Regions from separate parts of the Halomonas sp. TG39a genome, predicted to be linked through region 2. Evidence: predicted binding sites of a transcription regulator. Region 2 holds the regulator's gene; each other region holds the start of a gene.

Region 1 (5,593 bases), 120 kb from region 2:
AACGCTTACTTTTCGGGGCGCAAAAACGCTGCCCAAGAAACTTGAAGAGCATCGCGATCAGGCCTTCCTTTCGTATCAGTTAGCGACCATCAAGGTCGATTGCGATTTGCCGGTGGGCTTGGATGATTTGGATATTGCCCACCCGGACCGTGAAGCGCTGGTCACGCTGTATAAAGAGATGGAGTTCCGTCAGTGGCTAGGTGAGTTGCTGGAAGGCAAAGATGAAGGCGTGGATGATGTGAAAGGCGGCGAGCCTGCCCCTGCCAGCGCTGACGATAGCGAGCCCGAGGGTACGGAGGCATCTGCCAATGGGAGTGCCCGTGAAGATTATGTCATCCTCGAACAGGCAGACTTTGAGCGCTGGCTGGATAGGCTACAAAACGCCGAGCGCTTCTGTTTTGATTTGGAAACCACCAGCCTCAACTATATGGATGCAGAAATCGTCGGCGTCGGCTTGTCGCTGGAAGCGGGGGAGGCGGCCTATATTCCGCTGGCCCACGACTATCTGGATGCCCCCCAGCAGCTTGACCGCAAAACGGTGCTGGCGGCGCTAAAGCCGCTGCTGGAAGACCCGACCAAAACCAAGATTGGCCAGAACCTCAAGTACGATATTTCGGTGCTGGCCAACTACGCCATCTCAGTGGCGGGCCCGTTTGCCGACACCATGTTGGCGTCGTACGTGCTCAACTCCACGGCTACCCGCCACGATATGGACTCGCTGGCGCTGAAGTATTTGGGCGAAAAGACCATCTCCTTTGAAGAGATTGCCGGTAAGGGCGCCAAGCAGCTCACCTTTAACCAGATTGCCCTGGAGCAGGCGGCGCCTTACGCCTGCGAAGATGTCGATATCACCCTACGGCTGCAGCAAACGCTACGCCCACAGGTCGAAAACGAGGGGCGCTTGGCAGAAGTGCTGGATAATATCGAACTGCCGCTGATCAAAGTGCTCTCGCGCATTGAGCGTAATGGGGTGGCGGTGGATGCTGACCTACTGCACAAGCAGAGCCAGCAGTTAGAAAAGCGTATTGGCGAGCTAGAGCGCGAAGCGTTTGAGCTGGCCGGGCGCGAATTTAATCTCGGCTCACCCAAGCAGTTAGGGCAGATTCTGTTTGAAGAGCAGAAAATCCCGGTACTCAAGAAAACCCCTAAAGGCGCACCCTCTACCGCGGAAGGTGTGCTGGAAGAGCTGGCGCTGGATTACCCACTGCCCAAGGTGATTATGCAGCACCGGGGGCTGGCCAAGCTTAAGTCCACCTACACCGATAAGCTACCGCGTTTGCTCAATAAAGCCACTGGCCGGGTGCACACCAGCTACCACCAGGCGGTCACCGCCACCGGCCGGCTGTCGTCGTCGGACCCGAACTTGCAGAATATCCCCATTCGTACCGAAGAGGGGCGCAAAATTCGTCAGGCATTTATCGCCCGCCCCGGTTATCGCATTGTTGCCGCGGACTACTCGCAGATCGAGCTGCGTATTATGGCGCACCTTTCCGAGGACAAAGGCCTGCTGGAAGCCTTTGCCGAGGGGCGTGATATCCATACTGCTACCGCGGCGGAAGTGTTTGGCACCTCCCTTGATAAGGTGTCGGGCGACCAGCGGCGCAGTGCCAAAGCGATTAACTTCGGCTTGATCTACGGCATGAGCGCCTGGGGGCTGTCGCGCCAGCTGCATATCGAGCGCAATCAGGCGCAGACCTACATCGACCGCTACTTCGACCGCTACCCCGGCGTGGCTCGCTATATGGAGCGCATCCGTTCCCAGGCGGGGGAAGATGGCTTTGTCGAAACCGTGCTGGGTCGGCGGCTATACCTGCCGGAAATTCAGTCGCAAAACCGCAACCGCCGTCAAGGCGCCGAACGCACCGCCATTAACGCACCGATGCAGGGCACCGCGGCGGATATCATCAAGCAGGCGATGATCGATGTGGATGCATGGCTGGCAGAAGGTGAGTTCGACGCGCTGATGGTCATGCAGGTGCACGATGAGCTGGTATTTGAAGTGGCCGAGAAGCAAGTTGATGCGTTTATCGAGCAGGTGCAAAAACGCATGCAGGGTGCGGCAGCGCTAAAAGTGCCGCTAATAGTAGAGGCGGAGAGCGGCGCCAATTGGGATGAGGCGCACTAGCCAGGTGATAAGGGCATTTTGTCGCAACCGCAACATGCATAGATAAGGAATTGACCAGGATCAAATTTTTGACTCGGGTGGAGGCATAACCTTATACCCATCGCTTTGCCTGGGTGAGCGCCAGTCAGTGGTTTCCCGGTGGGGCGAGGGGTGTGTTTAAGCTATCCATCGGGAGTCACTCATGGACATTGTTGAATTATCCAGGTTGCAGTTCGCCTTTACGGCGATGGTGCATTTCCTGTTTGTACCTTTAACGCTAGGGCTATCGATACTGCTGGCGATTATGGAGACGGTCTATGTGATGACCGGTAAGACCATTTATCGTCAGATGACCAAGTTCTGGGGCAAGCTGTTCGGTATTAACTTTGCGTTGGGGGTAACCACCGGCATCGCTATGGAGTTTCAGTTCGGCACCAACTGGTCGTACTACTCTCATTATGTCGGCGATATCTTCGGCGCGCCGCTGGCGATAGAAGCCTTGATGGCGTTCTTCCTTGAGTCGACCCTGGTCGGGCTGTTCTTTTTCGGCTGGGATCGCCTGTCAAAAGAGAAACATCTGGCGGTTACCTGGTTGATGGCGCTGGCGACCAATATGTCGGCCCTGTGGATTCTGGTGGCCAATGGCTGGATGCAGCATCCCGTGGGGTCAGAGCTCAACCTTGCCACCATGCGTATGGAGTTGACCAGCTTTGCTGAAGTGCTGCTCAACCCCGTTGCCCAAGTCAAATTCGTGCATACCGTGTCGGCGGGCTACGTCACCGGCGCGGTTTTCGTGCTGGCGATTTCAAGCTGGTACCTGCTCAAGGGTCGCGAGATCGCCTTTGCCCGGCGCAGCTTCACGATTGCGTCGGCCTTTGGCTTGGCCAGTGTACTGTCGGTGATTGTTCTGGGCGACGAGTCTGGTTATGAGCTGGGAGACGTCCAAAAGGTCAAACTGGCCGCCATCGAGGCCGAATGGCAAACCCATCCCGCTCCGGCCGCCTTTACCCTGTTTGGGCTGCCCAACGAGGCTGAACAGCGCACCGACCTAGCCATCAAGATACCTGGCGTGATGGGCTTGATCGCTACGCGCTCGCTGGATACCGAAGTGATGGGGATACGCGAGCTTAAGGCGGAGCACCGCGAACGCATCGTCAACGGCCAGGAAGCCTATGCCCTTATGCAGCGCCTGCGCAGCGGTGAAGAGCGCGAAGGGGATCAGGCCCGGTTCGAGGAGGTGCGCAGCGATCTCGGCTATGGGCTGCTGCTTAGCGCTTATAGCGACGATGTGGCCAATGCGACGGCCGCCGAGATTAACCAGGCCGTAGAGGCGTCGATTCCCAAGGTTTGGCCGCTGTTCTGGTCTTTTCGGGCCATGGTAGCCGCTGGCTTTAGCATGCTGCTGCTGTTTGCCCTGGCCCTCTGGCATAGCGTGCGCCGTCAGCCTGAGAAGTCCCCTTGGTTACTGCGCTTTGCGCTGTTCAGCCTGCCGCTACCCTGGATCGCCTGTGAAGCGGGCTGGTTCGTGGCCGAGTACGGCCGTCAGCCGTGGGCCATCGGCGAGATCCTCCCGGTGCACCTGGCTATTTCCAGTCTGACTGCTGAGCAGGTGCTCACTACCCTGATTGCCATCGGCATCCTTTACACCACCTTCGTCATCATCGAAATGTGGTTGATGCAGCACTTTGCCCGCAAGGGGCCTTCCGGTAGCGGTTATCTGGATGATGAAGCCGATTCCGGCTACCTAATTTCCACCCCGCCACGGGAGGCATGATGATGGACTACGAAACACTTAGGTTTGTCTGGTGGGTGCTGATCGGCGTGCTGTTGATCGGCTTCGCGGTCACCGATGGATTTGATATGGGCGTTGCCACCTTGCTTAAGGTCGTTGGCCGCAACGATCTTGAACGTCGGGTGATGATCAACTCCATGGCGCCTCACTGGGACGGCAATCAGGTCTGGCTGGTGACCGCCGGGGGCGCACTGTTCGCTGCTTGGCCGCCGGTTTACGCAACCGCTTTCAACGGCTTCTATTTCGCCTTGATGTTGACGCTGTTCGCCCTTTTTCTGCGCCCCTTAGCGTTTGATTACCGCTCCAAGTTGGACAACCCCACCTGGCGCAGTCGCTGGGACTGGGGGCTGACGATCGGCTCCGCCGTTCCTGCGCTGATCTTTGGTGTCGCCTTTGGCAATCTTCTCCAGGGCGTTCCCTTCCAGTTCGATGACTATCTGCGTTTGGAGTATCAGGGCGGCTTACTGGGGCTATTGAATCCGTTTGCGCTGTTGGCCGGGCTGTTGAGCCTGCTGATGTTTGTCACCCACGGCGCCGCTTGGTTGCAGCTTAAAACCGAGGGCGAATTGCGCCGCCGTAGTGCGGCCATCGGCAGCCTCACCGCATTGGTGTGCGCGGTACTGTTCGTGCTGGGTGGGGTCTGGCTGCTATGGGGCGTTGATGGCTATCAGGTGGCCAGCGTGATCGACACCCAGGGCTACAACGATACCACTGGCAAAATCGTCACGGTCAGTGTTGGCGGTTGGATGACCAATTACAGCCGCTTCCCGCTTTTATGGCTACTACCGATAGTAGGGGTGCTGGGTTTTGTACTCTGCTCGTTGACCATGAAGCTGGGGCGCCATGCGCTGGCATTTACCAGTTCGGCGGTTGCCATGGCCATGGTGGTGGTCACCACGGGTGTGACGATGTTCCCTTTCGTGATGCCGTCGACACTCAACCCTAATCATAGCCTCACCATGTGGGATGCCACGGCGAGTGAGTTGACGCTCAAGATCATGTTTGTGGTGGTGTGTATCTTCGTGCCGTTGATATTGCTCTATACCGCCTGGAGTTATTGGGTCATGCGCGGTCGCCTAAATGAGCAGTTTATTCGTGATAACGACAAAGCACTTTACTGAGGAGATTATCCTATGTGGTATTTCGCCTGGATTTTGGGTGTCACGCTGGCGGCTGTCGTCACTGTTCTTATCGCCATGCGGCTTGAAGTGAATGGCTATGAAGGCGAAGCCGAGCATGAGCGGAGCGACTGACGCTATTGACCCGGGGCAGCGGCTGAACCGCTGCCTGGCCCCGCAACGCTGGTGGTTGCGGGGCGCCACACTGCTTGCGCTGATCGGCGTGGTACTGCTGATTACCCAGAGTTGGCTGCTGGCGGCACTGTTCCATCACTGGTTACTGCTCTGGCAGGGCAGGGAGACGCTGGGCCACCCGTCCGCATGGTTAGCAGGGCTGGCAGTATGCATGGTGCTCCGCCCTTTGCTCCACGCCGGCCGTGAAGGGTTATCTCGCCAAGCCAGTCGGCATGCCCGTGTCGCCTTACGCAGCCAGTTATTAACGCAGCTTGGCCGTCTTGGGCCGGTTAGGCGCCAATTTGGCAGCGATGGTGCCTTGGCAACTCAGGTGCTGGAGCAGGTGGACGCCCTGGACGGCTACATTAGTCGCTATCGGGTACAGAGTCTGCTGGCCGTTGTCGT
Region 2 (5,593 bases):
AGAAGGCCCGGCGCACCGCATCTTGTTTGATGAGGACGACAACGATCTTCCCCCCGAACAGCGCCGCCAGCGCCCGCCAGCCAAGCAAAAAACCGTCGCACCAAAAGATAAAAACGCCCCCGACGACCAAGAGCCTCGGCCATGAATCCCACAGGGCTTGATCTACCGCCGCTGCTGGCGGCATTCGTATTTGGCTTAATGGGCGGTGCCCACTGCATTGGTATGTGCGGCGGCATTATGAGCGCCCTCACCTTTGCAGTACCCCCCAGCATGCGCCATCCAGCGCGTATGGGGGGGCTGCTACTCAGCTACAATGCTGGCCGTATTATTAGCTATATGAGCGCAGGCGCGCTGGTTGCCCTGCTGGGCACGCTATTTTCGCTTTCCGCCACGGCACGAATGCTGCTTCAGGTGTTTGCCGCGCTGATGCTGATCCTGATGGCACTGTATATCGCCAACTGGTGGAAAGGGCTGCTCAAAGTGGAGGCGGTTGGCCGCCGTCTATGGCGCTTTATCGAGCCTGTGGGGCGGCGCTTAATGCCGGTGGTGTATATCCCTCAAGCCTTCGCGCTGGGCGCACTTTGGGGCTGGCTACCCTGTGGGCTGGTCTACTCCATGTTGGCCTGGAGCTTGGCGATTGCCGACCCGCTCCAGGGCGCGCTGCTAATGGGCGCATTTGGGCTAGGCACCCTGCCGGCGCTGCTCGTCACTGGCCTCGCTGCGCGCCAGCTAAGCCACTTGATTCGCCACCCGGCGACGCGCAGCGTGGCGGCACTAACGATTATCGCGTTTGCGCTGTGGCAGCTCTGGACTCTTACGGCACACAACCTCTAATAGCATGACATGGCTCAATCTTTACGCTTTCGTCACGGGTTAGGCTAGCGGCATTACCTCACGTCGGAGCGCCCCTTCATGCCCGTTCATGCCCCTGCGGTTTCACCTCTTGCCTCGTCTGTGGCGGCAGCGCCCTTGCAGCCGGTGTGGGATGAAGCCCTGCTGCGCCGCTACGACACCAGCGGACCACGCTACACGTCTTACCCCACGGCGCTGTCATTTCACGACCAATTCACCCCCGGTGACCTGACCCAGGCACTAGAGCGTAGCAATGCCAGTCAGCGTTCGCTGTCGCTGTATGTTCACGTGCCTTTTTGTCGCAAGATCTGTTTCTACTGCGCATGCAATAAAATCGCCACCAAGAACACCGCCCTGACCGAGCCTTACTTATCCCGGCTCGACCGTGAAATGGTGCTGACCGCACGCCACTTGGATACATCACGACCGGTGGAGCAGCTACACTGGGGTGGCGGAACGCCGACCTTTCTTAGCTTGAATCAGATGGGCGACCTGATTGATCGTTTGGATGCCCGGTTTGGCCTTTCGTCCTCTGCCGATCGCGACTACGCGATTGAAATAGACCCCCGGGAAGCGGATGTATTTACCCTGCGCCACCTGCAGTCGTTAGGCTTTAACCGCATTAGCCTGGGCGTGCAGGATTTAAGCCCGTTGGTACAGAAAGCCATTAACCGCATTCAACCGCGGGTACTCACCGAAACGCTGATGGAAGAGGCGCATCGCCTGGGCTTTCGCTCGCTCAATCTCGATCTTATTTACGGTTTACCGTTTCAGACAGAAAAGAGCTTTGCGAATACCCTCCGCCAGGTGATTGAACTCAATCCGGCGCGTCTTTCAGTATTTAACTACGCCCATATGCCCGAGCGCTTTGCTCCCCAGCGGCGTATTAATGTCGATGATTTGCCGGGCGGTGAAGAGAAGCTGGCAATTCTGCGCACCACGATTGAAATGCTCACCGCGGCTGGCTACGTACATATCGGCATGGATCACTTTGCCCGGCCTGATGATAGCCTGGCCATTGCTCAGCGCGACGGCTCGCTACAGCGCAACTTCCAAGGCTACTCCAGCCATGCCCAGTGCGATTTAATCGGGCTTGGCGTTTCGGCGATTTCACGTATTGATGACGTCTACGCGCAGAACCCGAGCGATCTGGCAAGCTACGAGGCGGCGTTGGATCAGGGTCAGCTCGCTACTGTGCGAGGCGTGCGGTTGAGTGATGACGACCTAATCCGGCGGGATGTGATTGAGCGGCTGATGTGCGATATGGGCATTGATCTGGCTGCGGTCAGCCAGCGCTGGAACATCGATGCCCCCCGCTATTTTGCCCCCGCTCTGGAGCGTTTACAGAGCGCTGAGCAAGATGGCCTACTGACCCGTAGTGGTGATCGACTTAACGCCACGCCCATGGGTCGACTGCTGGTGCGCCATTTAGCCATGGCGTTCGATACCCATCTTTCTGGGCAAATAGGGCAGCGCTACTCTAAGATTGTTTAATCACCTTATTGCAGGCATGCTAACGGCACCACAATAAGTAAGAATTTGCTAATTTTATCCTGACCCACTCAAGGAGCACCGCATGTTGGAACCTATGAGCAGCCGACGCTCGCTACTCCACGAAGCGCGCTGCCAAACCTGCAGCCTTAGCTCGCTGTGCCTGCCGCTTGCCCTTGAGTTGGACGATATGGGGCAGTTCGATGCGATTATTCGCCGCCGTGCGCCGCTGAAAAAAGGCGAGCCGCTGTTTCGCCAGGGTGATACTTTTACCAGCGTTTACGCGGTGCGTTCGGGGAGTTTGAAACAGGTCACCGCCGAAGGTAACGGCAGTGAGCAGTTGACCAATTTCTACCTGCCCAGTGAACTGGTGGGGCTGGATGGCATTGATGAAGAGCACTACCCCGGTAGCGTTATCGCCCTGGAAACCACCACCGTTTGCGAGATTCCTTTTGACCGCCTGGATTTGCTCTCAGAAGAGATCCCTGAGCTACGTGGCCAGCTGTATCGGAGCATGAGCAAAGAGTTACGCGATGACCGACGCATGATGCGCCTACTCTCGCGAAAAACCGCCGATCAACGGCTGGCCACCTTTTTGATTACCCTTTCGGACCGTTTTCGTCGCCGGGGCTACTCGCCCTACAGTTTTCGCCTCTCAATGCCGAGGGCCGATATTGGCAACTACCTGGGCTTAGCGGTGGAAACCGTCAGCCGCATTTTAAGCCGCTTTCAGCAACAAAGCGTGGTGGCGGTTTCCGGGCGAGAGGTCAATATTCTCGATATGCCGCGTTTGATTACCCTCGCCGAAGAGGAAGAGCAAACGGTTAGCTGACGTTGAAGGCCTGGATGCGACCCGCCAGCAGCTCCGCCTGCTTCGCCTCTAAGCCCTCAAAATCAAACAGGCTTCGGTCTGCCAGCTGGGAGGGCGCAATATTGGTCACCGCTTTAAACATGCTTTCCAGACGGCCAGGGAACTTCTCATCCCACTCGGCGAGCATCTCTTTGACCACCTGACGCTGCATATTAGGCTGGGAGCCGCACAGGTTGCAGGGAATGATTGGGAACGCCATCAGCCGCGAAAATTCCGCAATATCCGCTTCTTTGCAGTAGGCCAACGGCCGAATAACGATATTCTTACCATCATCGGATAGCAGCTTGGGCGGCATCGCTTTCAGGTTGCCGCCGAAGAACATATTCAGAAACAGGGTTTCAAGAATATCTTCCCGGTGATGGCCCAGGGCAATTTTATTGGCCCCAATCTCTTCGGCAAACCCATACAGCGAGCCGCGGCGAAGCCGTGAACAGAGCGCGCAGGTGGTTTTACCTTCAGGGGTTTTCTCTTTCACCACCGAGTAGGTATCGCGTTCTACGATATGATACTCCACCCCCTGTTTGTCCAGATAGGCAGGCAGCACATGCTCAGGGAAGCCCGGCTGCTTCTGATCCAGATTGACCGCTATCAACGAAAAGTTAACTGGCGCGTTGCGCTGCAAGTTGCGCAAAATCTCCAGCATCGTGTAGCTGTCCTTACCGCCGGAGAGGCACACCATCACGCGATCGCCTTCATTGATCATTTGGTAATCAATAATCGCATTGCCCACTTCTCGGCGCAGACGCTTTTGCAGCTTGTTAAATTCACGCTTCTGCTTAGCATCAGCCTGCACAGCGTCTGGAGAGGCTGCAGGAGCAACATCTGGCGTGTCAAAATGCGGGTCGAAATAATCTAGGGATTGCATGAAATAAGCACTGCCGATAGTGAAAGGCGCTAAAAGAGGAAATATTGCCACATTCTAACAACACTCACCGCCTGACCCAAACACTAGTGCTTCCACCATTCCTATGCCACCTCCGCCATAACGCGCTGTAGGCGCATATACAGAAGTGCGCTGGCGGTTGCCTCGGCAAGCACGCTTTGCACACCCATGGCAGGCACCTGCCAGCATGCCAGCGCCTGGGCGAAGCTGCTGGGCGCTTCTACCTCCGGATGCAAACGCCGCAGTTGGCGCTGATGCAGTCTCGCCACATCAACCTGGGCATTGGGTAGCGCAAAATTCAGCCGCTTAGTCAGTAGTGTATTCAACGCTCCAATGCGCTGCTCCAACTGCCAGCCCACTATGGGCCGGTTGCCGATAAATTCCACTAACGCGCTCAAGTTATCACTGCTTGGCGGCTGCACCTCCCCTGCCTCACATAGCAAATGATGACGGCGCAGCTTCGCACTTTCGGGCTGTTTCGTGCTGCCTAACGTCATCACAAAAGCGCGGCTGGTTCGTACCTGCTGCTGGCTCAGCACCACCGCCGCCAAGCTGATCACCGGCGATGCCGACGTGAGCGTTGTCGTACAGACGAGGGCTACCAGCTCATCGCCCATATAAGGTTGAAACAGCCACGCATAGGGAGAATCCGCACAACGCCGACGATCACTTTCACGGCGCAGTAAGGTGCGCAATGAACCGCTAAATAGCCCTACGTGTCGATCTAACAGCCGCATTCCGCTCACGAATACTCCAAATGATAACGATGGGAAAGCCGCTGCTTAAAGTCTTTGACAATATGCATCGCTTCGCGCAATAGGTCGCGCTCCAGGGAAGAGAGATTTTGCACCACCACACGGTTAGCGCGGCTGCCGTTTTGGGCGTTGACGTCTGAGGCACCGGCTTGATGACCGGCAGGCGTCTCCAAAACGCTTAGCTGCTGTTTAAGACGCAGCTCGGAAAACAGTGCCAACGCTTCACCCAGGTCATCGGCAAAGCGGCGATCCAAACGGCCATCGGCGGCCAGGGCGTCAAGCCGGTCGAGTGTTGAAGTGGCTTTAATCCGCCGTTCAAGTGCCATGGTGCGCACGCCGTGAACAATCGGGAAAATGCCGCCTTTCTTAATATCGATACCGTGCTGGGGCTTTTTCAATGAGCCAAACAGCGTCAGCGGCGTCGAGAAACGCAGCGCCGTGCGGGCGAAATAGGAGAGCAGCAGCTCATCGCCCGAGCAGCGTTCAAACAGCTCTTCGCGAACGCTTTCGAGTAGGCTTGGGTTACCCGCCACCGCATGGGCATCGAGCATAATCGCCAGCTTCATCAGGCTGTCGCCATCACGCTCCCTGGCCCACTTGGCGATATGGCCTTTCCACTGCGACACCGTGGCCACCCACTCGGGGTTAGACACCATAATATTGCCGGGGCACGGCGGATAACCGAGCTGAATCAGCGTATCAGTGAGCGTCTGCATATGGCTTGTAAGGTCAGGCCACTGG
Region 3 (5,593 bases), on a different contig from region 2:
GACGAATATCCGCTGCTGATGGAAAGTCACTTAAGCGGCTGGGAGTTTGCCGTAGAAGCCTGGATTCACGATGGCAAAATTCAGTTCCTGAACATTTCTGAATACGTGACGCTGGGCTATTCGGTCTTCGTACCCGCGACCGCGGAACTGGAAAGCTGGCGCAATGCGATCACCAAGCAGATTGAGTTGCTGATCAAAACGTTCGATATCCAGTTCGGTTTGATTCACCCCGAGTACTTCGTCACCGCTGATGGTGAGATGTACTTTGGCGAGGTTGCCTATCGTCCGCCTGGCTTTAAAGCGTTTGAGCTGATCGAAAAAGCCTACGGGTTCAACGCCTATCAGGCGTCGATGCTGGTGTTCGATCCGAAAAGCAGCAAAGAGGAAGTGGCTGCCTTCTTCCCACGCGAAGTGGTCGATGCGAAGGGTTATGCCGGTTGCTTTGGTGTATACCCTCGCCGTCGTGTTGTCAGCAAGCTGGAAATGCCGGAAGAAACGATTAATCATCCGTATTTCGAGTCACACGAACTGGTCGCGCCAACTGAAGAGACCGTTCCTGACCGCTCGGCCTTCGGGACGCATTGGGGCTTGCTATTCTTCTTTGGTGACGACCCCATCAAGATGCGCGATTTGCTAAAAGCCCAAGAGGATCTGGACTTCTACGTCTAACGTTCGTTAACGCAATGCGCTGATCTATGGGCGCGTGTATCAGTATCAGGAGTACTCAACCTCCCGATGCTGATATACGCGCCCTTTATTTTTGTCTGCGCTCCGAGAGAAAATTGATGCATCCTATATTTATATTAAAAATCAATTGCTTATTATTTTTCTGACTTTTTCTTTGTTGTGCACCATACGGTACTGACTGGCTAGACGCGTTGGTACTACCGTGCTAAGTTATTGTTAATAAACGGTCTAACATCTGACTGATAACACTTGAAGTGTTTTTGGTCTGCCTGAATGCTTAAAATTCCACTGCTATGTTCGATAGCGCACGGTAAGTGTTTGCTTTAAGGGCCATCCTACAGGTGAGCGAGGCAAAGGATATGCCTACACAGGGACGTTGCGCTATGCGCTGCAGGGGACGCAGCGCCCCTTTCTCACAGTAAACCGATTGTTCGATAGTATCTCATTCTTCGTACCGCGCTTTGTCCTTGGCATCAGGGATCGTTACCTGGCGCTGTTCTCAACGGGTGGTTTCTATCCTCGGTTTGGCAGAAGTAAACTGGCAAAGGAGGGCATATGCCGACATCTTCAGTTAGCCTTGATCGTCTGACCGACATGAAGCAATTCGGAACTGACCCTGGGTCGTTGCATGCGGATACTTACATACCTAAGAACTTCCCAAAGAACGGGCCGCTCGTGGTCGTGCTACACGGCAGTACCCAGTCGGCAGAGAGTTATAATCGCGGTTCAGGCTGGTCTTCCCTCGCTGACGAATGCGGGATAGCACTCCTGTATCCGGAGCAAAGAAAAACCAATAACCCGCTTAGTAGCTTTAACTGGTTCAAGTCTGGCGACAGCCGCCGGGGAGATGGAGAACCGCTCTCTATTCGCCAGATGATCGAGCAGGTCGTTGATGATCACGCCATCGACCCGTCGCGCATCTTCGTCACCGGGATGTCTTCGGGGGGCGCCATGACATCTGTGATGCTGGCCACCTATCCTGAGGTGTTTGCAGGTGGGGCGATCATCGCTGGTTTACCCTACCGCAGCGCGGACAACCTTATAGAGGCGATGGTTCGTATGAAGGGGTATGGGGGCCCATCGGATCACAGGCTCGACGCGCTTGTGCGCGAAGCCTCGACCTTTGAAGGCCCTTGGCCAACGATATCGGTCTGGCATGGCGGTAGCGATTCGACCGTCGATAATGCCAACGCCGATTCCATCGTTCGGCAGTGGCAGCAGATCCACAAGGTTGAAGGGCCACCGACACGTGTAGAGGAACTCGATGGTTTTCCCCGCCAGATCTGGTGCAATGCGGGTGGGCAGGAGGTGATCGAGGAGTACATCATCAAGGGAATGGGCCACGGCACACCGATCATGGCCGGTGGAGACGAAGGCCTAGGGGAAGCAGACAAGTATATGCTGGAAGTCGGCATTTCTTCGACCCGCCATATAGCGCATTTCTGGGGCCTTACGGAGTAGTGGAGCGGTGGTCGGGCGTGTCCCGCGGCCACCGCTCTTTAAATCTGCGCATTACCTCCGCCCCAGTCACATTTGCCTAACATAGCTGCCTGGGGCGTACTCCATGTCGGGTAGCCTTTTGAACCAATGCCTGGCGCCGGAGCTAGATGTCCTGAGTGCTCCTTCTTAGCCTCGCCAGTGAAGCCCGCACAAACCTATCCAGACTGCCGCATTGAGTATCGTCGAACAGCATAAGCACTATCCCCCTCCAACGATTGCAGTATTTATTTCAAGTCCTATAGTTCACACCAAATACGCTCTCGGAAGTCTTCACTAAGCTCTGACACGTTGCGCATACGGTTAAAAGTGGCTTCTGTCATATCACCAGCAATTTGGTGATAGCAAGACGCTACTGATTCCGGTGTCAACGGCCCATTGAGGCCCAGCATGCAGTGGGTGAGCTTGCTATATACCGGTGCCATGGTCGCAAGAAAATCGATTTCATGGCGCAATGCGTCGTTAAGTGTTGCTAGCCAAAGGCATTGCAGCTTGGCCGCCGAATGGGTCGTTTCAGTCCACGGCTGATACCAAAAAGTGAGAAAGTCTTTGTTATCGAGCATGTTGCTATTGGCGATGTTAAGAGCGGCGTTTGGAAACGTTGATGTTGTCATTTTCTTGGCTCCTCAAGTGAAGTAATAAGTATAGTGCTCATCAATTTCACAGCCGTATTTAATAGCCGCTGGTTTGACCGACATCAATGTTGTAGTGGGGTAAATAATGGCTAATGAAATGTGCCGTGGCGGTAGTGCTCAACCTGTAGCGGCGATGCCTGATTCCCTCTGTTTTTGCTGCTTTAGGAGACGGTATGGAGACACCCACTGCCGAAAACGGAACGTTATTAGATAACCGACCAGCGGAGGTTCATGCTCGGCATGCTGATGATGTCCTGGCCGACTTGGCGACTTCGCCTTCAGGACTAGCGGTCGATGAAGCTTCAAGGCGCTTGGAGAAGTACGGACGTAATCAGTTACCAGCAGTGGCTGGTCGACACCCGCTGCTTCGCTTTCTTTCTCATTTTCATAACGCGTTGATCTATTTCCTGTTAGCGGCCGCTGGCGCTGCATTGCTGCTGGGGCATTTTGTCGATGCAGCGGTCATTGTGGCAGTGGTATTGATCAACGCTGTGGTCGGCTTTGTGCAGGAAGGCAAGGCGGAAAAAGCGCTCAGTGCCATCCGTAACCTTATCGCACCGCACGCTCATTTAGTCAGAGAAGGAAAGCACGTCGAAGTACCCGTCGATGAAATCGTTCTGGGCGACATCGTATCCTTGGAGGCAGGAGATCGAGTGCCTGCAGATCTGCGTCTTATTCGTGCCAGTGCATTGCGAATCGAGGAAGCTATCCTGACCGGCGAGTCGGTGGCTGCAGAGAAGCGGGTGACACCAGCGCCAAAGGAGGCCGCACTTGGCGATTGTCACTCCATGGCTTACTCGGGCACGTTGGTGGCCACTGGGCAGGCGACAGGGGTTGTGGTGGCCACCGGGATCGATACTGAGATCGGACGAATCAGTACGCTGCTGCGCGATGTTCGACCACTCACTACGCCACTACTACAGCAGATCAACCGCTTCGGGACGCAGTTCACCTGGATTACCTTGGTCGTGGCGGTCGTATTGTTTGCCTTTGCGGTGCTAGTGCGCGGGCATATCTGGTCGGAGGCGCTGATTGCCGTGGTGGCCTTAGCCGTCGCGGCGATCCCAGAGGGGCTGCCTGCCGTTATTACCATCACGCTCGCTATCGGCGTGCAGCGTATGGCACGGCGCAACGCCGCTATTCGGCAGCTTCCTGCGGTGGAGACGCTGGGAGCTACGTCGGTTATCTGCTCCGACAAGACCGGCACGCTAACGCGCAACGAGATGACCGTACGTCGGTTGGAAGCCTGCAGCGGCCGAATGATGGTGTCCGGGTCTGGCTATGTACCGGAAGGGCGACTGACAGCGGAGACAGCGGCGAACGTGGAGGATACACGGCCAACGGATATCGACTGCCTGATACTGGCCGGGCTGCTGTGTAACGATGCCCAGTTAAACCATACCGATGGAGAGTGGCATGTGATTGGCGACCCCATGGAAGGGGCGCTGGTGGCGTTGGCCATAAAGGCTGGCCTGGAACCCGAGTCTACTCGGCATGAGTGGCCCCGCCTTGACGAGATTCCTTTCGATGCCAAACATCGCTTTATGGCCACGCTCAACTGCCATGCATCTGAGGGGGCGCGTATTTTCGTCAAGGGTGCCCCAGACGAGTTGCTGCAACTATGCTCCCTTCAGGCGGGTGGCGAGGGAAGTAGGTCCCTGGAACGGGATGCCTGGACGGCACGCATCGCAGAGGCGGCTGCTCAGGGGGAACGGGTGCTCGGCTTAGCGACTAAGCGGGTGTCGTCCGGTACCCACAAGCTAACGTTTGCTGACCTCGATGACGAGTTGATTTTTGTTGGCTTAATAGGCTTTATCGATCCGCCACGAGAGGAGGCAATGGCCGCTATTAAAGAGTGCCACTCCGCCGGCATTATGGTGAAAATGATTACCGGCGATCACGCCGCGACAGCCGCGGCTATTGCTCGTCAGTTAGGGCTCGATGACGACCCGCACGTACTGACGGGGCGAGAGCTCGACGATATTACCGATAGCGAGCTGACTGGCATTGTTGCCGCGACCAGTGTTTTTGCCCGAACCAACCCCGAACACAAACTGCGCATTGTTCGAGCGCTGCAATCGACTGGCGCTATTGTCGCCATGACCGGTGACGGGGTTAATGATGCGCCGTCATTAAAACAGGCGAATGTCGGCGTCGGCATGGGACACAAGGGCACCGATGCGGCAAAAGAGGCATCGCAGATGGTTCTGCTCGATGATAATTTCGCTTCTATTGTGGCCGCTGTAAATGAAGGCCGAGTGGTCTACGACAATATTCGCAAGGTGACAGCGTGGACGTTACCAACTAATGGGGGGCAGGTGCTGGCTGTCGTTGCCGCGATTCTGTTTAATTTCGCTATGCCGATGTCAGCGGTCCAGATCCTGTGGATTAACCTTATCACGGCGGTCACACTAGGCTTGTCTTTAGCATTCGAAGGGGCCGAACCGAATGTTATGCAGCGTCGGCCGCGGCCAGCGGGGCAGGGCTTACTGACCACTTTTCTGGTCTGGCGCATCGTGTTTGTATCTTGCCTGTTTCTAATTGCAGCACTGGGTATTTTCTTCTACTCACTGGGCCGTGGGGACGAGCTAGCCATGAGCCGCACCTTGGTGGTTAACACTATCGTGGTACTGCAAGTGTTCTATCTGTTCAATGTGCGCTATCTACACATGACCTCCTTTAACTGGCGTGGCGTGCTGGGAACCCCTGCTGTGCTGACAGCGGTCACTGTGGTCTTCATTGCTCAGCTTGCCTTCACGTATCTGCCGGTCATG
Region 4 (5,593 bases), on a different contig from region 2:
ACGAACGATTTTTAAAGAAGGTTCTCTTGAAAGTATTATAATTCAGATAGTTATGTGGTTTTTGGTTTTTTTAGACGTTGGGGAAGTTAAGCGTAGCAGATGTTGTGAGTTATACAGTGATAAAAGCTAGTTATTTTTATATTTAAAGCCTATGTCAGTAACAAAATGACTTGTAAGATGATTTTTAGGTTAGGAAAGAGGGGGAGGTGCCATCAATATTAGTTAGCATCCTGAAGGTGCTTTTTTGCCAGTTTATTTAGTCTTCGCGTTTCGCTGGCGAACTGGTGTCCAATTTATCTCGCCGAAAAGAAAACCTTGTTCATGGCTGCTTCACATAGCTCCCCGGTGCATCTTCTAATGGCGGGTAGTCGCTTGAACCCAGAGCTGGCTTGCTAACCAGAGGCCCTGAGTGTTTCTCCAGCCAGATTTGCCACTCCTTCCACCAGGAGCCTGGCTGTATAGTTGTGCTCTCTAGCCAAGTGTCAGGGTCAATATAACTATCGTTTTCATGCGCCACTGTCATTCGGTAGTGCCGATGAGAGTGCTCTGGAGGGCTAATAATCCCCGCATTATGGCCACCGCTGGTGAGTAGGAAAGTGGTTTCAGGTGCATCAGAAAGCAAGTTCAGCCTGTAAGTGGATCGCCAAGGTGCAACGTGATCCCATTCGGTGCCGACACAGAAGATCGGCACCTGTATATCGCTAAGCGCTACTGGGCGGTCATCCACCCGCAAGCGACCTTCGGCTAAATCGTTATTTAAAAATAGGTTGCGCAGGTATTCAGAATGCATACGGTAGGGCATGCGCGTTGCATCTGTGTTCCAGGCCATTAAGTCGTTTACGGGTTGTCGTGTGCCTAGCAGGTATTCATTTATCATTCGAGACCATATTAAATCGTTAGACCGAAGGATCTGAAATACTCCCGACATTTGCTTGGTATCAAGAATGCCCTGAGCCCACATCATATCCTCAAGGAAAGCGAGTTGCTTATCATCGATAAATAGCATGAGCTCACCAGCTTCCCGAAAATCGGTTTGTGCAGCCAAAAGTGTCATGGATGCTAAGCGATCATCTTTATTTCGAGCCATAGCCGCAGCAGTGATAGCTAATAGCGTTCCGCCTAAACAGTAGCCAACGCCATGTATCTTCTGATTGGGCATTAATTGCGCGATGGTGTCGAGACTCGCGAGAATACCTTGCTGGCGATAGTCATCCATGCCGATATCACGATCCTCGGCGGTAGGGTTACGCCAGGAAATCATAAACACGGTTTGCCCATGATCAACCAGATACTTGACTAGCGAATTATGTGGTGAGAGGTCAAGAATGTAATACTTCATGATCCAAGCAGGCACTATCAGCGTAGGTATGGCATGCACTTTGTCGGTCGTAGGCGTGTACTGAATAAGCTCGATCAAATGGTTGCGGTAAACGACCTTGCCAGGTGTGATCGCCACATCCTTTCCTACTACATAAGTGTCGGTGCCAACGGGAGGTTTGCCGAGTAAATGGTTCTGAATATCTTCATAGTAGTGTTGCATTCCCTGAAGCAGATTGGCTCCGCCGCTGAAGAAAGTTTTGTTTAATACGACAGGGTTGGTCAGCAGGTAGTTGGAGGGCGACAGCACATCAAGCCATTGCCGAGCCCCGAACTCTAAGGCTTGTTCGTGATGAGGTGAGAGGCCGCGTAAGCCTGTTGTGGCGTTATACCACCACTGCTGTTGCAATAAGAAACTTTGATAAAGCACATTGTAAGGGTAGCTGCGCCAGCTAGGGTCGCGAAAACGACGATCCTGAGGTAAGGGGGTAATACAAGGGGCAGCATTGGGATCAAAAGCCGAGTGGCTAGCCCAAGAAAACAAGCGCAGCTGTTTTTTTTAAGGCTTTTTGTAGCAAATGAGCCTGGGTTCCTGGAGATAGTACCATGCTGGATAACCAGTCCAAATATGTAAGCATAACCGACATAGGGGAAATACCCATTGTCATCCCCGCCAGTGAGGCACGCACTAGTCTATCAAAATCTTGATGCTGAGAATTTCCGAAAAACATATATCTCATGCCTCACAAAGGGTTATTAAAATAGCTTTATTAATACCTATTTAGACTCAGTGACCTTTTCCTCGCCAGTGTGGCTGTTAACGATGAATACTTAAGTTACAAATTTTGCATGTGGCTAAGAGAAACTGTTAAGAGGTTTAGATGGTTTTTTTAATATTTTAAAATAGTTTTTTGAATATGATGCTTTATTTTGACATAGGTCAAAATTTACGTATGTTAACACTTTTTAATGATCCCAATAATCTACTCTCCATGCAAAGTTAAGCTATAACTAACCAAGTGGTTTTTATAACCATTGGGAAAAGCTATCAAAACTAAGGTAAGTAATATATTTGTATTTCTTATTATAAGGGTCCTAAAAAGGAGTGATAACATGAGCAAGACAGCCATCAAGTCTTCAGTAGAGGGTAAAAACGATACCCAGACTTCTAGCCGTGCATTGAGTCCCCTGGAGGAGTTTGACCGAATGATGGAAGGGTTTTTTGAACGCAGTTGGATGAAGCCTTTCTTTAAAGACGATTCAGTCAAAGAGCGGTTGGGATTGTTCTCTCAACGCAATCCTAAGGTTGATATTATTGATCGCGAAAAAGAGATCATAGTACGCGCTGAAATTACCGGAATTGATCGAAAAGAATTAGAGGTTGAAGTCACTGAGCATGCGGTAACGTTAAAAGGGCATCGCTCTGGTGAGACCGAAGAAAAAAAGGATGAATATTTTTATTCGGAAATATGGCAAGGCTCTTTTTCTAGGACCGTGGCTTTGCCAGCTGAGGTGGATGCACAAAATGCTGACGCTAAGTTTAAGGATGGTATCTTAACAATTACTCTGCCAAAAACGAAAAAGACTTCGCGACGCAAGTTAGAAGTTAAATGAGTCAACTAAGGCAGGTAAGCAATTGTTGATATGTAATGAGGTGCTAACTGAAAGTGTATGTTATGTGCCTAAAGATCACTCATGCGTTTAAGGGAGATGTAGACATGTTTAAGTCAGATACTCAAATTCAGCAAGATGTGCTTGCTGAACTCAAATGGGAACCTTCCGTTCGCGCTACAGATATTGGAGTGGAGGTGAAAGACGGCATTGTGACATTGGCTGGGCATGTCGATAGCTATGCGGAGAAGTGGCATGCAGAAACCGCAGCACAGAGAGTCAGCGGTGTGAAGGGGGTTGCGGTAGAAATTGACGTGAAGTTGCCAGGAAGTAATCAGCGTACCGATGCCGATATCGCACGAGCGGTGAAGAACACGCTGGAGTGGAATGTATTTATACCCAATGATCCGTTGAAAGTAATGGTCGAGGATGGTTGGGTGACGCTGACTGGCGAAGTTCCCTGGGAGTATCAACGCCGTTTGGCTGCTAGTTCTATTCGTTACCTGGCCGGTGTTACCGGTGTTAGCAATCAAATCATTCTAAAACCTAAGCCGACAGCGGCGGCTGTCAAGGCCGATATTGAAGCCTCACTGAAACGTAGGGCTGTTCAGGATGCTAACGCCATCAAAGTAGAAGTGCATGATCATGATGTAACACTGAGTGGAAAGGTACACAGCCTCGCCGAAAAAAGCTTAATACATAATGCGGTCTGGAACTCACCCGGTGTTTGGAAGGTTACAGATAATATAAAAGCTTAATGCGTTGGCTGTTGAGAAGGGTGAAGGGTCGTCGAATCCCAGGGATGCTTTCGACGACCCTTTGCCTTTGTGGCTTCCCTTTTCTGAAATGTAGCGGGGGTGGTGGGTAGATTGATGGTGACGCTGGAGTTATGAGCGCCCCGACTTTGAGTAGGGCGTTAGCGTGTTGTATTCCTCAATGCTGCTGCCATGTTCGCCGATAAAACAGAGTGCCACAGTATTAATTAGTATAACGTCTGTGAATCCACTCTCTTTAGGCTCAATGTTGCCAGTAGTACTCTATTCACAACCTGGTTGATAGTTGGAGGACATGCACACACTTGCACGCCGTTCAGCTTCAGCTATGTCTTCGTCTGTCATTATTTCGGCGAAATCTGTTTTATTTCCATTTGTTCTATCACTGTCGGCTTCAAAAATGGTTTAACACATGTACGCGGTTACATCGTCCTGATTTACGCCCCTCCCAAATTCGTACTGGGCCCCGAGAGCAAACTGTGCCTCTGGATACCCTTGCACCGCCGCGAGACGAAACCACCTTGTGGCTTCTACGTCGTCTTCTGGTACGCCCCAGCCATGCTCATAATGCGCAATATTACGTTTCAGAAGTAAAAAGGGAAGTGGGATTCTGCCTGCTGATGGTTCTCCAGGAAGTTTGTACATCATGTATCCTTAGCGCTTGCCTGTCTCTTAGTCTGACTAATCCCAAGGAAGTTACCCATGCTTTTCCCAAAACGCGCTGCCCTCACGTTGCTCATTGCTATGGTTGCGCTATTGCCGCCCACGCTATTCGCTCAGGATGCTCATATCGGCAGCGTGCGTACCGAGTTCAAGCTGCTGGGCCCGAACAATACCATTGAAGTGGAACGCTTCGATGACCCGAAGGTTCAGGGTATCTCCTGTTATCTCTCTTACTCACAGATTGGCGGGATTTCCGGTGCGGTGGGGTTGGCTGAGGAAGCCAGTGAGGCGAGCGTGGCGTGTCGGCAGACGGGGGAGATTGTCTTCGACCCTGCAGAAGTAGACGAGCAAGAGGTGATTTTTAGCCAACGTCGCTCTGCGCTTTTCAAGAATATGCGCGTTGTGCGCATGCATGACGCCGAAACCCAGACCTTTGTGTACCTGACCTATAGCACCAAGCTGGTAGACGGCTCACCTAAAAATGCAATTACGGCCGTTAACTATGGTGGCATTAGGGAAGGTGAAATAGAGGAGTGACCTGTAATCGATTTGTGGGCGATTAGCGGGGTTTGCCGAGTGTTTGTGTCCAGTAGGTTGAGTAGCGCGACTCTGAACCCTCGGCTTTTGCCATGCCCATCTCGGTAAAGGCGTCATTCATGATGTTGCGGCAGTGGCCGGGGCTGTCTAGCCAGCCTTCAACCGCGGCGGAAACAGTGGTGTGGCCAGCGGCGATATTTTCTCCCACGGCTTGCCATGCGTAATCCTGATTGCCCACCCGTTGCTCAATTCCCGCGCCATCCGGGCCGGTATGGCTAAAGTAGTCATTCTCGGCCATGTCCTGGGAGTGGCTCTTGGCCGCTGCTTCAAGCTTGCAGCTCCATGCTAACGACTCTACGGCCTCAAACGGCTGGTCGCCGCATTGTCGTGCTTGGCTACGCGCTTCGTTAACCAGCGACAGCATTGCCTGCTGTTGGTCGGTAAGTTCGCACTTATCCTGACTGATAGCATCGTCACTCGGGGGCTGATCATTGGCCCAAGCGCCGCTTGAACCCAGGAGCATGACAACTATCAGGCTGGAAAGCGCCCCGGTAGCGGGGCGCTTGGGTAGGACGTTACCCACCGAACTTCTCATTCTCACCAAGGTTCGGGGTGGCATCCTGTTTGAGGTTAGCTTTGGCGATTTCGTAAAGCTGGAACGTCTTGCTCTCTTTGGCTTTCCAGTGCTCACC

The links. Region 2 encodes FNR, which switches genes on or off when oxygen is low (the NO sensors DNR and NnrR bind a similar motif). Its sites were predicted from a motif close to TTGATNTANATCAA; they were not measured.
Region 1: U738_RS22460 (cytochrome ubiquinol oxidase subunit I) is a predicted target of FNR. The motif match lies at 2,176-2,189, and genes of this name have one in related genera.
Region 3: U738_RS08750 (HAD-IC family P-type ATPase) is a predicted target of FNR. The motif match lies at 2,872-2,885, and genes of this name have one in related genera.
Region 4: U738_RS05330 (Hsp20/alpha crystallin family protein) is a predicted target of FNR. The motif match lies at 2,248-2,261, and genes of this name have one in related genera.

The regions. Positions count from the first base shown of each region.
Region 1 is NZ_JQLV01000002.1:937,428-943,020, reverse strand. Features, by position in the region: gene polA (DNA polymerase I) at 1-2,125, shown strand, start outside; gene U738_RS22460 (cytochrome ubiquinol oxidase subunit I) at 2,307-3,878, shown strand; gene cydB (cytochrome d ubiquinol oxidase subunit II) at 3,875-5,017, shown strand; gene cydX (cytochrome bd-I oxidase subunit CydX) at 5,030-5,149, shown strand; gene cydD (thiol reductant ABC exporter subunit CydD) at 5,133-5,593, shown strand, end outside.
Region 2 is NZ_JQLV01000002.1:814,871-820,463, forward strand. Features, by position in the region: gene ccoS (cbb3-type cytochrome oxidase assembly protein CcoS) at 1-145, shown strand, start outside; gene U738_RS21915 (sulfite exporter TauE/SafE family protein) at 142-834, shown strand; gene hemN (oxygen-independent coproporphyrinogen III oxidase) at 913-2,346, shown strand; gene fnr (fumarate/nitrate reduction transcriptional regulator Fnr) at 2,429-3,175, shown strand; gene ttcA (tRNA 2-thiocytidine(32) synthetase TtcA) at 3,168-4,079, opposite strand; gene U738_RS21935 (DNA polymerase III subunit epsilon) at 4,181-4,834, opposite strand; gene U738_RS21940 (DUF294 nucleotidyltransferase-like domain-containing protein) at 4,840-5,593, opposite strand, start outside.
Region 3 is NZ_JQLV01000001.1:1,972,070-1,977,662, reverse strand. Features, by position in the region: gene U738_RS08765 (ATP-grasp domain-containing protein) at 1-669, shown strand, start outside; gene U738_RS08760 (extracellular catalytic domain type 1 short-chain-length polyhydroxyalkanoate depolymerase) at 1,243-2,148, shown strand; gene U738_RS08755 (hypothetical protein) at 2,424-2,798, opposite strand; gene U738_RS08750 (HAD-IC family P-type ATPase) at 2,993-5,593, shown strand, end outside.
Region 4 is NZ_JQLV01000001.1:1,236,730-1,242,322, forward strand. Features, by position in the region: gene U738_RS05325 (PHA/PHB synthase family protein) at 320-1,861, opposite strand; gene U738_RS23750 (poly-beta-hydroxybutyrate polymerase N-terminal domain-containing protein) at 1,845-2,057, opposite strand; gene U738_RS05330 (Hsp20/alpha crystallin family protein) at 2,431-2,931, shown strand; gene U738_RS05335 (BON domain-containing protein) at 3,036-3,686, shown strand; gene U738_RS23785 (tetratricopeptide repeat protein) at 4,107-4,349, opposite strand; gene U738_RS05345 (CreA family protein) at 4,404-4,901, shown strand; gene U738_RS05350 (CAP domain-containing protein) at 4,924-5,484, opposite strand; gene U738_RS05355 (pyridoxamine 5'-phosphate oxidase family protein) at 5,477-5,593, opposite strand, start outside.